4 regions of the Heyndrickxia sp. NPDC080065 genome follow, and region 1 is predicted to be linked to each of the others. Evidence: riboswitches for the same ligand, from Rfam matches in the RefSeq annotation. Region 1 holds a riboswitch; each other region holds the start of a gene.
The links. A riboswitch is a leader RNA that binds a small molecule or an ion and turns the genes downstream of it on or off. The one in region 1 is predicted to bind cyclic di-GMP.
Positions count from the first base shown of each region.

Region 1 (3,582 bases):
TCAAAATATCATTCAGGAACTAATGGTTACCTTAAATATGGATCAAGAAGTTTCTAAAAATATGATGTCATTATACGATTATATCCACCGTCAATTAATCCAGGCAAATATTAATAATGACATTGCTATCCTTGAAGAGGTAGAAGGATTTGTTACGGAATTTCGTGATACATGGAAGCAAGTGATTCAATTGAATCGAAAGCAGCAATATGGTACTCAAGGTGGACAAGCATAATGACACCGATTCAAGAATGCTTTAAACTAACCGAAGAAATGATTGAAGTATTACAAGCAACTAATGAAGAAGAGCGTGATGTTACCATTGAAAAAGTTGAAAATTTTCTCGAAAGAAGAGAGAAACTGTTAGAATACATCAAACCTCCTTTTTCGGAAGAAGAACAGCTTTTGGGTGATCGCTTAGTCTTACTTGGTAAGCAATTAGATGTGCTGTTAATGAATTTAAAACAAGAAATTCAAAAGGATATGAACGGACTCAATCAAAAGAAAAAGTCACTAAATCAATATGCAAACCCTTATTCTAATCTTCAAAATGATGGATATTTTTACGATAAAAGAAAATAGAAAATACCACCTACCAGGTGGTATTTTTCGTATAATTTAAATGAATTCTAGATTAGACTTAAAAGAAGACGAATATATAAATCAGATCGCATACCAACATATGATAATCATATCTCCCAATCTCATCTTTCCTCCAATGATAATTGCCACAAATCTTTCATACTTTAATATATTGATTTTCTGCTTTACTTTGGTAAAATAGATTGATGACAAAATACCTATAACAACACGAAATGGCAAATCTATCGAAAGGTAGAGACGCAAAGCTTCAGATCTAAAGTCTTTGACTATGATGGCTGGGTTACCGAATGTATATTACGTATATTCCTAGCTGCCCTATTTTATTTAGTGCAGTTTTTTTATTGCTACTGGGAAGAAACTTGTTAGTTTCATTGTGTCGGTTAATACTTTATATCGGTGATTCTTTACACATTTGTGAAGAGTAGACATCAAACATTTGCGTTTCAATCCAATAAATAGATTATAAATAAATGAGGATATGGAGGAGTATAAAATGGTTATTGAGTCTAATATTTCACAAATAAACAATGAGTCTCATTCATGGGAAGAATATTCGGAAGTCTATTCAAAAATACGTTTGAGTCAAAATCAGGTAAAGAGAATATTGAATCAAAGTTTACAACCTTTAAAATATGTAAACATAGAGATTAACAACAACGAAAAACTTGAATTGAAAAAGGAACAAATTGTGGAGTTACTCTTGATTAACTTAAAAAGAAATGAAGTAGTTGAACTAATACATATGCTACAATTGATACTTGGTAGAAAATCAGAAATCTCTTCTTATATAAAATATATACTAATAGGAATATTGAGCAATAATAACTACGACTGCTGATATAAGGCTTCTTATTATCTCCTTTATTAGATATTTTCCAAATACCTCATATGATTTTTCGCACCTAAACATGACAGCTAGGGGAACATAATAGTTGTAAAATTCTTTAAAGATTTCAAATCTCCCTACCGATATAAAGAATAGTTAATATAAGGAAGGGAGATTTACTGATGATTAAGCACCTTGGAGGACAAGTGCAGCCCGTATCAACTATTACTAACTCGGTTCGTAGAGAAACTAACGGTATGAATACAACAGAATCGTTTCAATCACAGCAACAACAAAATACTATTAGAGAAACGGTATCAAAAGATAAGTTAGAAAAAATCGTAGACAGTATGAATGATTTCGTTTCTGCATCAAATACCCATTTAAAATTCGAGTTTCATGATAAATTAAATGAGTATTACGTAACTGTCATTGACGATATAACACAAGAAGTGGTCAAAGAAATTCCTTCAAAAAAAATGCTTGATATGTATGCAGCAATGACTGAATTTCTAGGAGTTATGGTTGACAGAAAGATTTAAAATTTATTATTTAAAGAAATGATAAGGCTTTCTTAAAACATATTATGTTTCTAATTCGTCACTCTAAAAATTATTAAAAGAGGTATTCCAATAGCGAATACCTCTTTTTTTGCTATTTAAAATTAATAATATGGGTAAGGATACCCATAGTAAGGATAAGGGTAAGGATATCCACCATAAAATCCAGGTGCTAATAATGCGGATGTCGCTAAGCCTCCCAGAAATCCTCCAAAGAAAGGACCTCCAAAGAATGGTCTTCCAAAACCGAATGGCCTACCAAAGCCAAATGGTCTTCCAAAACCGAATGGCCTGCCAAAGCCGAATGGTCTTCCGAATCCAAACGGTCGGCCAAATCCAAATTGTCTTGTTTCGTCGAGAGTTATCGGTTCACGGACACTCCAGTCTGGTACTTGATAATATTCAGGGTTCATTCTTTCTCCTCCTCAATTTTTTTATAAACGTTTTCCCTAAAGATTATGAAAAAAGCTGATAGGGCGCTTGGGTTGTTGTCACAATTAATAAAAAAATACAGAAATATTATCATGGTTGTGCTATAATTTTCTCAAAATTAGGACAATAACAGGGGGATATCATGGAAAAAACTATAGAAAGACAATTCTCTACAGGGGTAATAGAACAGATACGAAATAAATTTAATCTAGATTCGGAGTATAAAAAACTTGGAGATTTTGAAAATTATGTTTATGAAGTTTATGAAAATGGACAGCCAAAAATTTTAAGGGTAACCCATAGCTCTCACCGATCAAAGCAGCAGCTTGAATCAGAAATAGATTGGATTCGGTATTTACACCAAAGTGGGATCAGGATTCCAGCAGTTTATCTTTCACCGAGTGGAAAGTTAGTGGAGGAATTTGCAGTCGAGAATTCATTTTTTTTCGCGAGTCTTTTTGAAAAAGCCTCTGGGTATTCAATTAAAATAGATGAACCTGCTTTTAATGAAAAATTATTTTATAAGTGGGGAAGAATGATTGGGAAGATGCACCGACATACAAAGGATTATCAGCAATCAAAAGGAATTGTTTCAAGATACCATTGGGATGAAAACGATCTTCTTGATTTTGAAAAATATTACACAGGTGAAAATTCCTTATTGTTAGAAAGTGCAAAAAGTGTAGTAGCAAAAATTAAACAATTGCCTCAAAATAAGAACAGCTATGGATTAATACATACGGATATTCATCATGGGAATTTTTTCTATGATGGTGAGGAGATTTATGTCTTTGATTTCGATGATGCATCCTATCAATATTTCGTCTCGGATATTGCGATTCCACTTTATTATGCTGTAAATTCAAAGCATTTTTTTGGAACGAGAGAGGAACGGAATCAATTTGCTCATAAGTTTTTAACAGCATTTCTCGATGGATACAATGAGGAAAATCAGTTAACACGTGAATGGCTTGAGAGAATTCCATTATTTTTACAGCTTCGTGATATCGATTTATATGCTGTTTTTAATAAGAAAATTGCTCCTGAGGATCGAAATGAGCGTGTCGTTCATTGGATGAGTGAAATTAAAGAAAGAATCGAAAAGAATGTGCCAATAGTAGATATAAGTGTTTGATAAAAAGGAAGGAATGAATAGTTGGA
Region 1 is NZ_JBNNWS010000019.1:30,947-34,528, forward strand. It holds gene fliS (flagellar export chaperone FliS) at 1-235, shown strand, start outside; gene ACQKP0_RS20600 (flagellar protein FliT) at 235-582, shown strand; cyclic di-GMP riboswitch class I at 808-891, shown strand; gene ACQKP0_RS20605 (hypothetical protein) at 1,097-1,441, shown strand; gene flaG (flagellar protein FlaG) at 1,612-1,971, shown strand; gene ACQKP0_RS20615 (hypothetical protein) at 2,094-2,402, opposite strand; gene ACQKP0_RS20620 (phosphotransferase enzyme family protein) at 2,564-3,556, shown strand.

Region 2 (3,582 bases), on a different contig from region 1:
ATTATTCAACTTGTTCAGTCTGCACAAAGTGAAAAGTCACCTTCACAGCTTTTTATCGAACGTTTTGAGGGAGCATATGTTAAAATCGTACTCCTTGTAGTTGTATTAATGATGTTTATCCCGCATTTTCTTTTAGATTGGAGCTGGAATACAACTTTTTATCGGGCAATGATTTTATTAGTAGTAGCTTCTCCATGTGCACTTGTTGCATCTATTATGCCAGCAACTTTATCAGCTATTTCAAATGGTGCTAGAAAAGGGATTTTATTCAAAGGCGGAGTTCATTTAGAGAGCTTGAGTCATGTTAAAGCCATTGCTTTCGATAAAACAGGTACATTAACAAAAGGAAAACCTGAAGTAACAGATATTGTGGTCCGTCCTGATTTAAATGAACATGATCTATTACGTCTTGTTGCATCTATTGAAAATCATTCGAATCATCCGTTAGCCAATGCGATCGTCCAATATTGGAGGGCTAAAAATCAAGAGGTGCTCATGCAGCCTGATCAAATAGAAGATGTACCAGGATGGGGATTAAAGGCTCGGTTAAATGATCAAGAATGGTTGATTGGTAAAAAAGATTTTGTTGGAATCAATGAAGCACTAGTATTTGAAGACAGTGTTTCGACAAAGCTAGAAAATGAAGGAAAGACAGTCGTTTATGTAAAGGATTCATCTGGTATAGCAGCAGTTATCGGCCTTCAAGATGTTGTGCGTAAAGAAACTAAAAACGCATTATTAGCATTAAAAAATGAAGGGATATGTACTATTATGCTTACAGGGGATAGTGAAAATACAGCAAAAAACATTGCTGCACAATCCAACATTGATGAATACATTGCAGAATGTTTACCTGAAACAAAAGTATCATCATTGAAAAAGGTTAAAGAACGATACGGAAATGTAGCTATGGTTGGAGATGGTGTAAATGATGCACCTGCCCTTGCGACAGCAAATGTCGGCATTGCGATGGGAGAAGGCAGTGATGTCGCAATGGAAACCGCCGATGTTGTTCTAATGAAAAATGATCTTTCACGAATTGCGGAAGCCATCCGTCTTTCTCGGAAGATGAATCGAATAATTAAACAAAATATCATCTTTTCCTTAACAGTCATCATGATCTTAATTGCATCTAACTTCCTTGAATTTCTCAATCTTCCACTAGGAGTTGTTGGTCATGAGGGAAGTACGATTTTGGTCATATTAAATAGTTTAAGATGTCTTGGTGGGGGAAAACGATAAAGTAGTGTCAGAGTAGACGATCTTTAGGTGAATCGCTTCAATTAAAACAGGAACCGTATTTGGCGGTTCCTGTTTTTCAATTCGGTATTATACATTTCATATTTATTAAATTTATGCGAAATTTTGTCGAAGATTGTTGAAATACATGAATATTGGATATAAAATGAAAGTTAGCAAAAAATAATACATAAATTCTACGATAATAGCAAACTCTACGAAAGTTGAGGACGCAAAGCTACGGGTCTAAGGTTCTTATGAATGACGATCGCCGAGCCGCCGAATAGTCATTGTTATAATATTTAAATTGACTATTTCTTTTTTAGAGATAGTTTTTTTACTTTTAAAAAGGGTTATACTAGTCGGCAAGTACTTTCTGTATATCACACATCAACCTATTTTAAGGATAGGAGGCTTACTATGGAAAAGAAAAGGATTGAATTTAATCCAAAAGAGGATTACTCGAATGTTCGTATAAGTTTAAATCAAATAAAAGGTCTGTTAAATACATATATTCGGCCAGTAAAAGGGTTGAAAATTAAAACAAATGATGGTGATAGATTCGAAGTGAATAATGAAACACTGATCAATCATTTGCTGGTAAATTTAAATCGAAATCAATTACTTGAGCTACTTCATATGCTTCAAATTATTAGTAATAGAAAGTCGAATATCCAACATTACTTAGAATATATTTTACAAGGAATTTCTATTGGGGATACTAGAAAATTTTAGGTAGAGGATTGGCCTTAAACTCATTAGAGATGATTTTCGCAAAGAACCCGATAATTAATATATAGTTATTATTGAATGATTAAGAAATGTATTAGATATATAATTAAAAAAATCCCTGCTATTAGCAGGGATTTACATATTTTTATATCCATCTACAACAAGATCTAACTTTCCGGTCTCAGGATCTATCACTAAACCGTGAACAGGAATATCTTTTGCCATTAATGGATGGTGTTTAATCATATCTACACTATGTTGAACACTATCTTCCACACGATCAAATCCCTCAAACCATTGATTTAAATCAATTCCAGAATATTTAATTGTCTCCAGTGTTTTTTCGTCAATTCCTCTTTGTTTAATCTTTTCTAAGACAGACTCGCTATTAATTGAACTCATTCCACAATCATGATGTCCAATGACTAATACCTCATCGGCTTGAAGCTCATAAACTGCAACAAGCAGGCTGCGCATGATACTTCCAAATGGATGAGAAACGATTGCCCCAGCATTTTTAACGATTTTAACATCTCCATTTTTTGTATTTGTTGCCTTATGTAGAAGTTCAACAAGTCTTGTATCCATACAAGTGAAAATCACTAATCGTTTATCAGGAAATTTAGTCGTTGAAAAATCCTCATACATCTTTTGAGAGACAAACTCTTCATTATAACTTAGTATATCGTTTAATAATGCCATTTTTATCCACCTCTAGTAGTATGCTTTTCAAGTAGATGATACTAACCATTTTATAAAATCATCTCTAATACATATTTTAACTTATTAATGATTCATTGAAAAATAAATTAGGCGATTTTATTATTTTTATTTGTTTGATTGCACATTTATCTATTCCGTGCTAAAGTTAATTCATAGTTAATTTATAGGAAATGGGGGAATTAAGTTTGGGCAGAGAATTCAACGAACTTTTTGATCAGTGGTCCCATTCTTATGACAATACAGTTTCCGGGAAAGATCCGGAATATGAAGAAGTTTTTTTACATTATGATGAAATCCTTTCAAAAGTAGCAGACTCCTCAATGGGTACTGTTGTGGAATTTGGAGTCGGTACTGGGAATTTAACAAATAAATTGATGAAGAGAAGATTAACGGTTTTTGGCATGGAACCGTCTGAAGGTATGAGAAAGATTGCACAGGAAAAATTACCGGATGTGAGAATTTTTGATGGTGATTTCCTTAACTTTCCTAATGTATCCGAAAGTATCGATACCTTTGTCAGCACTTATGCTTTTCATCATTTAACAGATAAGGAGAAAGAAATTGCGATTGGTAAATATAGCAAACTATTAAAAGAAGGTGGTCGTGTTGTATTTGCAGATACTGTTTTTGCAACGGAAGAAGCAAAAAGGGGTATGATCCAAGATGCAAAAGGAAAGGGCTATAATCGCCTAGCTGAAGATTTAGAGCGAGAATATTATACAACTATTTCAGTCTTACAAGATCTTTTCAATCAAAACAGTTTTTCCGTTACTTTTACAAAATTAAATCCTTTTGTTTGGTTAATTGATGCAAAAAAAATTAAGTAGTATTAGAGAAAAAATTCTTAAATATGATCTGAAATATTCGCTTAATTTAGTGAGGGATAGG
Region 2 is NZ_JBNNWS010000001.1:176,770-180,351, reverse strand. It holds gene ACQKP0_RS00870 (heavy metal translocating P-type ATPase) at 1-1,242, shown strand, start outside; cyclic di-GMP riboswitch class I at 1,437-1,523, shown strand; gene ACQKP0_RS00865 (hypothetical protein) at 1,660-1,974, shown strand; gene ACQKP0_RS00860 (beta-class carbonic anhydrase) at 2,107-2,673, opposite strand; gene ACQKP0_RS00855 (class I SAM-dependent DNA methyltransferase) at 2,880-3,521, shown strand.
Region 2: another riboswitch for cyclic di-GMP. It lies ahead of ACQKP0_RS00865 (hypothetical protein); the one in region 1 lies ahead of ACQKP0_RS20605 (hypothetical protein).

Region 3 (3,582 bases), on a different contig from region 1:
TAGTCGTGTTTTTATGGACCAATTGATTAAAACAATTAAAGATGAACGCTTTAACTAGAGTTTTATCAGGAATAATCTTTATGCTTTTCAATACTTTTTCAGTACAACTTCAATGAGGTCAACAGCTTGGTCAATTTCTGGATAATAATAACGGAATCTCATATTCCGTAATTTCCATTCGCCGAAAAACCGTTTTTAATACCGAGTCTTGTTTTGGGGTGCAGTTTCGGGCAGCTACCAAATGCAAAGTTCTTGTAAGCTTCGGAATGTTGGAGAGTTCGGATTGTAAATATTCCACACGTAGCTTCCATTACTATACGACATAAGCCAAGTTTCTACTTTCTCATAAGAGATTAGTTGTGCAGTTTGCAGATCAACCTCTGCTTCTGAACATAGCTCACGCTCCGTTTCTTTTCGAGCCATTGGTATCGTCTCCCTACAAGTGATATTAAGGAGTGGCCTCGTCTAAATTAGTCAATAACAACCTTTTTCGAATAATTAAATGTCGTTTTTTAATCTCCCTCCTTCGGCACTAGGATATTACTCCTACTCCCCACACTCCTTCATTGTACCTATAATCTTTGAAACAGGGAGGATGATCTTTTTCTCACACCCCTTGCTTATTCTGTGTCGAAGTAGCTCGAATCTAATTTTAAATGCCGTAAATCTCCTTTGCTTTGCCTTTTGAGCAGCTTCTCGAATTGTGTGTGCCTCTAATTTACGGATAATATTCCGTACAAGAGATTTCATCGTATTCGATGAAACACCAAGCAATTCTCTGATGGCAGGTTGACTATACCCCCAACCTATAAAGGTAAGAATGTCCTTTTCAGTCGGGGTCAGCATACAAAGCCACTCTTTGTGTTTTATATGTCTAATCTCATTACGAAGGATTGTTGCAGCATCCGAATGAAGGGAAGAATCCCCATGAAATGCTTCTCTGAGGGCACTTATTATGTCTAAATAGTTACTCTTTCTGATGAAATTTATCGTTCCTGCTGAAACTACATCAATGATAATCTCCCGATCATCTAGTGATGACAGGACAATAATCGGTAACTCTTTTTTATGGAGTATTTCTGTTATGGTGTCTAATCCTTCGTGCTGAGTTGAGTTTAAAATGACACCCAAAACCATTACGTCTATCTGTAATTGCATACTCGCTTGAATCGCTGTTTCTTTTGTTGAAACAATTCCCGATACTATCATATACGGTTCAGAATTGATTAACGAGCGAGACGTTGTTGCCAATCGTGGTCACTGCCAGCCAGTAATACTTTTGTGCTCCGTCTCTATCTGAGAATCAATTCTTTAATCTCTTCTGAATAATTCTCCAATCTATCCATAAATAATAACCTCTTTTCCACTTTAAAAACAGAAACAGACACAGCCCCCTCCGAGCTGCATCTGTTTCTCAACATCGTGTATTTCGAGAGGGGAACCCGGCGATCATTGCATTAAGCAGAAGACCCGTGGTTTTGCGTCCCAGTCTTTCGATCTGGTTTACCATTATCCTTCAAGGTAGATATAACATAGAGCAAGTTCGCTAACATATTAAATGTGCCGAAAGCTGCACCTATGCCAATCAGATGACTAAAATAGAGCAATCTCAAATATCATCATCAACAAAGAAAACGTCAGGAAATAAAGAGAAAGTCGAAAGTTGTTTGAAGCCCATCTCGCTTCATTTTTTGTAATCAACCCATGTAGACATGCGATCAACCAAATTATTAACAGCGCACCAGAAACGATCAAATATCCTACACCAACGTAGTTATAATCAAATAACAAATAATTAACGAAAAATAAGCTCACAACATACGGTAGCATCTGTATTTTTGTGCGATATACACCTTTTATAACGGGAAGTAGTGGATACCCTGCTGCTCGGTATTCTTCTTTTTTTAAAATCCCAAGTGACCAAAAATGCGGTGGCTGCCATAAAAAAAGAAACAAGAATAAAAGCCATGCGCCGAGTTCCAGCTCATTTGAAAAACCGCAGTATCCGATCATTGGCGGCATAGATCCGGAAATACCTCCGATTGAAGTACTCCAGGTTGATGTCGGTTTAAGCCAAGCCGTATAGATCACTACGTAAACAAAAAGTCCAATGAAGCCTAAGGCTGCGCTTAATGGATTAACGAAAATATACAAAGTAGCCAATCCAACGAACCCCGTTATAATCCCAGCTATCAATACATTCCGAGGTTTCAATCGCCTGCTCGGTAACGGGCGAACACGAGTCCGTTCCATTTTTAAATCTCGTACACGATCCAAGAAGTTATTTAACATCGAAGCAGCCGCAACAACTAATGTTGTTCCAAACAGAATGAATATCAAAGTTAAATCGTCAAACTTCAATCTTGAAGCAAGACAATAACCAGCAAACGTACAAAATAAATTAGAAGCCAAAATTCCTGGTTTAGTAACAGAAACCCAATCTCTCCAAGGTTGAATTTCTATTAACGAATGGCCTGAAGCTCCACTGCTGTTCTGCATGTTGTTCCACCTCATATCTTCCAGAAAAAAATGATATTGGAGGAGGTATCTGGATTTGAACCAGAAATCAGGGTTTTGCAGACCTTTGCCTTACCTTTTGGCTATACCTCCATAGGAAATGATAAAATAATTATTCTTGATAATTAAATCTTACCCGCTTTCTTTCATAGGATCAATTCTAATAATTAAATAATAATGATTAGTTTTGCCTATGATAATAAAGCATTTCTCTATCACAAATAGTTCTGCAGACTGAAATTTCAGTCTGCACGTCTCTTTTCCAAATTCTTTTAATTAATCAATCAAGACCGACAATGTGAAGCAGATCATCAGGTCGATTTAATCTGTATTTTGCCACAGTGCATTCTGGTTGCTTGGCCCCCCACATCGCTAAGGCGAAATCGATTTGAGCCCCGTTCGCGCATTTCTGATCAAATACAGTATCCCCAACATAAAGCGTTGTCGTCGGGTTGATCTTGGTTTGATCTACATACTTGAGCAGTGGGTCAGGCTCAGGCTTATGCCTAGACGTGTCGTCAGCACAAATAATGTGTGAGAAGAGTTCGCTAATACCATGAGGCATAAAGTCAACTTTGAATTCCTCACGCGTTTTGGATGTAACAACACCCGTATGAATGCCTTTTCCAACCAACTTTTTAAGCATATCTTCAATCCCAGGATAGAGGATCATCATATGATTATTCCTTTTTACATAAAGCGTTAGCTTTTCAGCAATGCGCTTTTCATCCGAAACCCCCAAGAATTTCAAACTATTTTCACTAGTCATACCCAATACAGGAATCAATTCTTCACTTGGGTACTCCATTTTCTTTTCTTCTCTTAAAACTTGCTGCAAAGCCAGAATGATCGCTTGGTCTGAATTAAGAAGAGTCCCATCCACATCAAATATAACGGCTTGAATCATATTAAAAACCTCCTTTTTTTCACTCACAATTCCCGCTATAAATCCATTAGCAATACAATATCATTTGTCGTATAATAATAGAAAATTCCTATCATTAAAATGTAACACCAAAATACATCACTCCCTGAAATATTCTTTTATCTTTTGTAGAAACAAAA
Region 3 is NZ_JBNNWS010000023.1:49,026-52,607, reverse strand. It holds gene ACQKP0_RS22195 (LysR family transcriptional regulator) at 1-58, shown strand, start outside; gene ACQKP0_RS22190 (hypothetical protein) at 235-423, opposite strand; gene ACQKP0_RS22185 (response regulator) at 547-1,251, opposite strand; cyclic di-GMP riboswitch class I at 1,434-1,518, opposite strand; gene cyoE (heme o synthase) at 1,594-2,499, opposite strand; tRNA gene ACQKP0_RS22175 (tRNA-Cys) at 2,537-2,610, opposite strand; gene ACQKP0_RS22170 (HAD family hydrolase) at 2,798-3,424, opposite strand.
Region 3: another riboswitch for cyclic di-GMP. It lies ahead of ACQKP0_RS22185 (response regulator); the one in region 1 lies ahead of ACQKP0_RS20605 (hypothetical protein).

Region 4 (3,582 bases), on a different contig from region 1:
ATTTTTGCTCCTTCGAGTTCTATTCTTAGGCATTATTCATACATTTTAACACAAATAGAAAAGCGGAGGCTAGGAGCCGTAGCTAGACAAAGAAAAGCGGAGACGACTGTGCAAAATTCGGACTAGCTCCGAAATTAATTTAGGAGATGATGAGAATGAAAATTTATATTCATCAAAAAGGAATGATTTTATGCGGAAAAGCCTGGGAAATTAGAGAAACGCTTAAATTCTATTCGAAAAAATATAAATATGTTAATGATTGGATTAAAGGAACAGACCAATAGCAAATGGTAGATTTGACTGAATATTTCCGTTAAAATTAGAAATATCATATAATGAAAGGTCGAAATCTTTATGAAAAAAAATCAATTAGGAACCTCAGATTTATTCGTTTCTAAATTAGGTCTTGGGTGTATGTCACTCGGTACCGACGAAATAAAGGCGAAGGAGATAATTAAAGCTGCACTTGCAGAAGGAATTAATTATTTTGATACAGCCGATCTATATGATTTTGGAGTAAATGAAGAAATAGTTGGAAAATCTTTAAAGTCTGTGCGTGATCAAGTGATTATTGCGAGTAAGGTAGGTAATCGTTGGAATAGTGAAAAAACAAGCTGGAATTGGGATCCTTCGAAAACTTATATAAAAGAAGCGGTAAAAGATAGCCTTCATCGCCTGCAAACCGATTATATTGATTTATATCAATTACACGGTGGAACTATCCAAGATACTATTGATGAAACAATCGAAGCTTTCGAAGAATTAAAGAATGAAGGCCTAATCAGATACTATGGAATTTCTTCAATCCGTCCCAATGTAATTCGTGAATACATTCAAAAATCCAATATTATTAGTGTTATGCTCCAATATAGCTTATTGGACCGTCGTGCAGAGGAAAACGTTCTTCCTCTATTAAAAGAAAATAGCATTAGTGCTGTAACAAGAGGACCATTAGCCAAAGGTATTCTTAGCGGTAAAATACTTGAGAAAGCTATGAACAAGGGCTATATGGATTATACTTTTGAAGAGTTAAATGAATTAGTCAAAAATATTCAATCAAAGCTATTAAAGAATAATCGTACAATGACTGAATTTGCAATCCAATATAATCTAAGCCATGAATCCGTTGCTTCGGTTATTGCAGGTGCAAGTTCTGTAAATCAAGTTAAAGAAAATGCAAATGCTGTCCGCGCCAATCCATTATCGGAGGAAGAACGTAATATTCTGTTAGCACTCACGAAGCAAACATACTATATTGAGCATAGATAAAAAACACAGGTTTCTTGTGTTTTTTATCTATGCTTTGTTAAACAATATTGTAGTTTCTAATACTACCTGTAGGGTATGCGTTCAGCATGTTTTATTACTTATAGAAATCGCTTTACACATACAATAAAGCTGGTTTTTTCAACTATAACCATTAACAAAACCTTATATCAAAAGACTAAAATCATAAATTATCAGAATAATCTTAAAAACTTTTCAACATTTTCATCTCTTTTTCTACAAATACTCCTTATTTCCTAATTTATTTTCAGACCATAATGTTTTGATTTGCCTATAAAACAATGAAAAAATCGATATATACCGACAAAATCAGTGGTAAATACTGTTATATATATATATTCCTACTTTTATTTGGGTTCTTTCTATCATTTATCGACATCGACAAATTATACGAGCCTAGTACTTTTGAATCTTATATACTCATTGTAAGAGTTAGACAATTAGTATATCAAAAGTATCATTATTTACAGATAAGGGCAAACCTATTGAAAAATAGGGACGCAAAGTCTCAGGTCTAAGGTTTACGACTATGATAGCTGGACTACCTGGAATACCATCTGTATTTTAGGAGGTAAACATGGAAAATCAATTCACTGTCAATGAAAAAAATTTGGATCAAGATTGGGTTGACTTAATTCTAGCCGCTTTAGATATGGGCATAAGTGTTCAAGAAATTAAAGATTTTTTTCAGAAAATAAAATAGGAACAAAAATATTGTAAATAAAAATTTTTTATAATTCCCCAATTTTCTTAATAATATACATACTATTTTACAAATTTGCTATTAACCAATAAGTATAGCAACTATCATTTCATTTTTATTACAATTATTTTTTGTTCTATATATGAAAAAAATCCTTCGTTATATGTTATAATAATACGAAGGAAGGTGAAAAAATATATGATTGGCCAGCGTATAAAAAACTTTCGTCTACAAAAGCAATTATCTTTATCAGAACTTGCAGATAGAGCTGGAGTAGCAAAATCATATTTAAGCTCGATTGAGCGAAATTTACAATCCAATCCTTCTGTTCAATTTCTTGAAAAAATTGCAGCGGTTTTAAATGTTTCAGTTAACTCACTTTTACATGACGAAATAGATGAAAACGATGCAGTTGAACTTGACTCAGAGTGGGAAAATCTTGTTAAAGAAGCGATGAATTCTGGCGTTTCAAAAGAAGAGTTTCGCGAATTTTTGGAATTTAATAAGTGGAAATTAAACAAACAATAAAAGCGTTTATGATGATACTTCATCAAAGACGCTTTTTCATTTATATTGCTAGAATCCAATGTATATGTAATAGAAAAACTAATAAATAGATCCATATTGCTATTAATGTAGTCTGCTTTATCATTTTTCTACTTTGAATTTTTCGAGTATAGATAAGTATATATATTAAAGAGGGAAAAAGATATTTTTATTCCTAAAAATAATATTGGGTGGATATTATAAAAATATCTCATTAGTGGATTTGCTTCTTCTATCCATCCGCTTCTTAATCCAATGAATGAAATAAAAGCATCAAAAACGTTTAATAATGCCAAAAGGTGAAAGGCAAAAGTCAATTCTTAGTTCCCCCATTTCACATTTGGATGTTTTTCTTTTTTAAGCGAATGGTGATCAATATTGTAATGATTAGGATATAGGCTCCATAAATAGAAAAAGAAAGGAGTTTATTATCCTCAAATAAACTACCTGCAAATGTGAAAATCATTACTCCCGGAATTTTACCTACAATTGTAGCAATAAAGAATATATACCATCTAACCATACTGACTCCACATAAAACATTAAGTATGGGAGCCGGAATGACGGGAGCTAAACGAACAAGCAAAATCCCTAGAAATGCATTTTTTTCAAAAATACTTTCGTACTCTTTAGTTTTAGGATATTTCTTAAGCATTGTTTGGACCCAACGTTGAAATCCATAGCGAGCCATGAAAAACATGAGCATTGTACCAATTAAACTTCCACACAATGAAATCAGGCTCCCCATCCAAACTCCGAATACGGAGCCAATCAAACCAGCAACTACTGCGAATGGTATAATTGGAAAGAAAACTAACAATGCAACAAATAGTAGACTTATAATAATGGCTGTACTTTCCCCAGATTCGATTAGGTGAAGCATTGTTTCTTTTTGGGTATATGCACTGATGATTAAGATAACGGTTATCATAATAGTTAATAATTGCTTCATCTAAAATACCTCTTTTATGCTTAAATAAATTCTGCTTATAAAGGGTTCCCCTTCTTTTTTATTATACCGATTTTTCTATGTTTTCTGGAGGAGT
Region 4 is NZ_JBNNWS010000005.1:183,092-186,673, forward strand. It holds gene mciZ (Z-ring formation inhibitor MciZ) at 156-284, shown strand; gene ACQKP0_RS07560 (aldo/keto reductase) at 355-1,269, shown strand; cyclic di-GMP riboswitch class I at 1,753-1,836, shown strand; gene ACQKP0_RS07565 (anti-repressor SinI family protein) at 1,865-1,990, shown strand; gene ACQKP0_RS07570 (helix-turn-helix domain-containing protein) at 2,189-2,518, shown strand; gene ACQKP0_RS07575 (DUF5658 family protein) at 2,647-2,853, opposite strand; gene ACQKP0_RS07580 (TVP38/TMEM64 family protein) at 2,871-3,488, opposite strand; gene sipW (signal peptidase I SipW) at 3,550-3,582, opposite strand, start outside.
Region 4: another riboswitch for cyclic di-GMP. It lies ahead of ACQKP0_RS07565 (anti-repressor SinI family protein); the one in region 1 lies ahead of ACQKP0_RS20605 (hypothetical protein).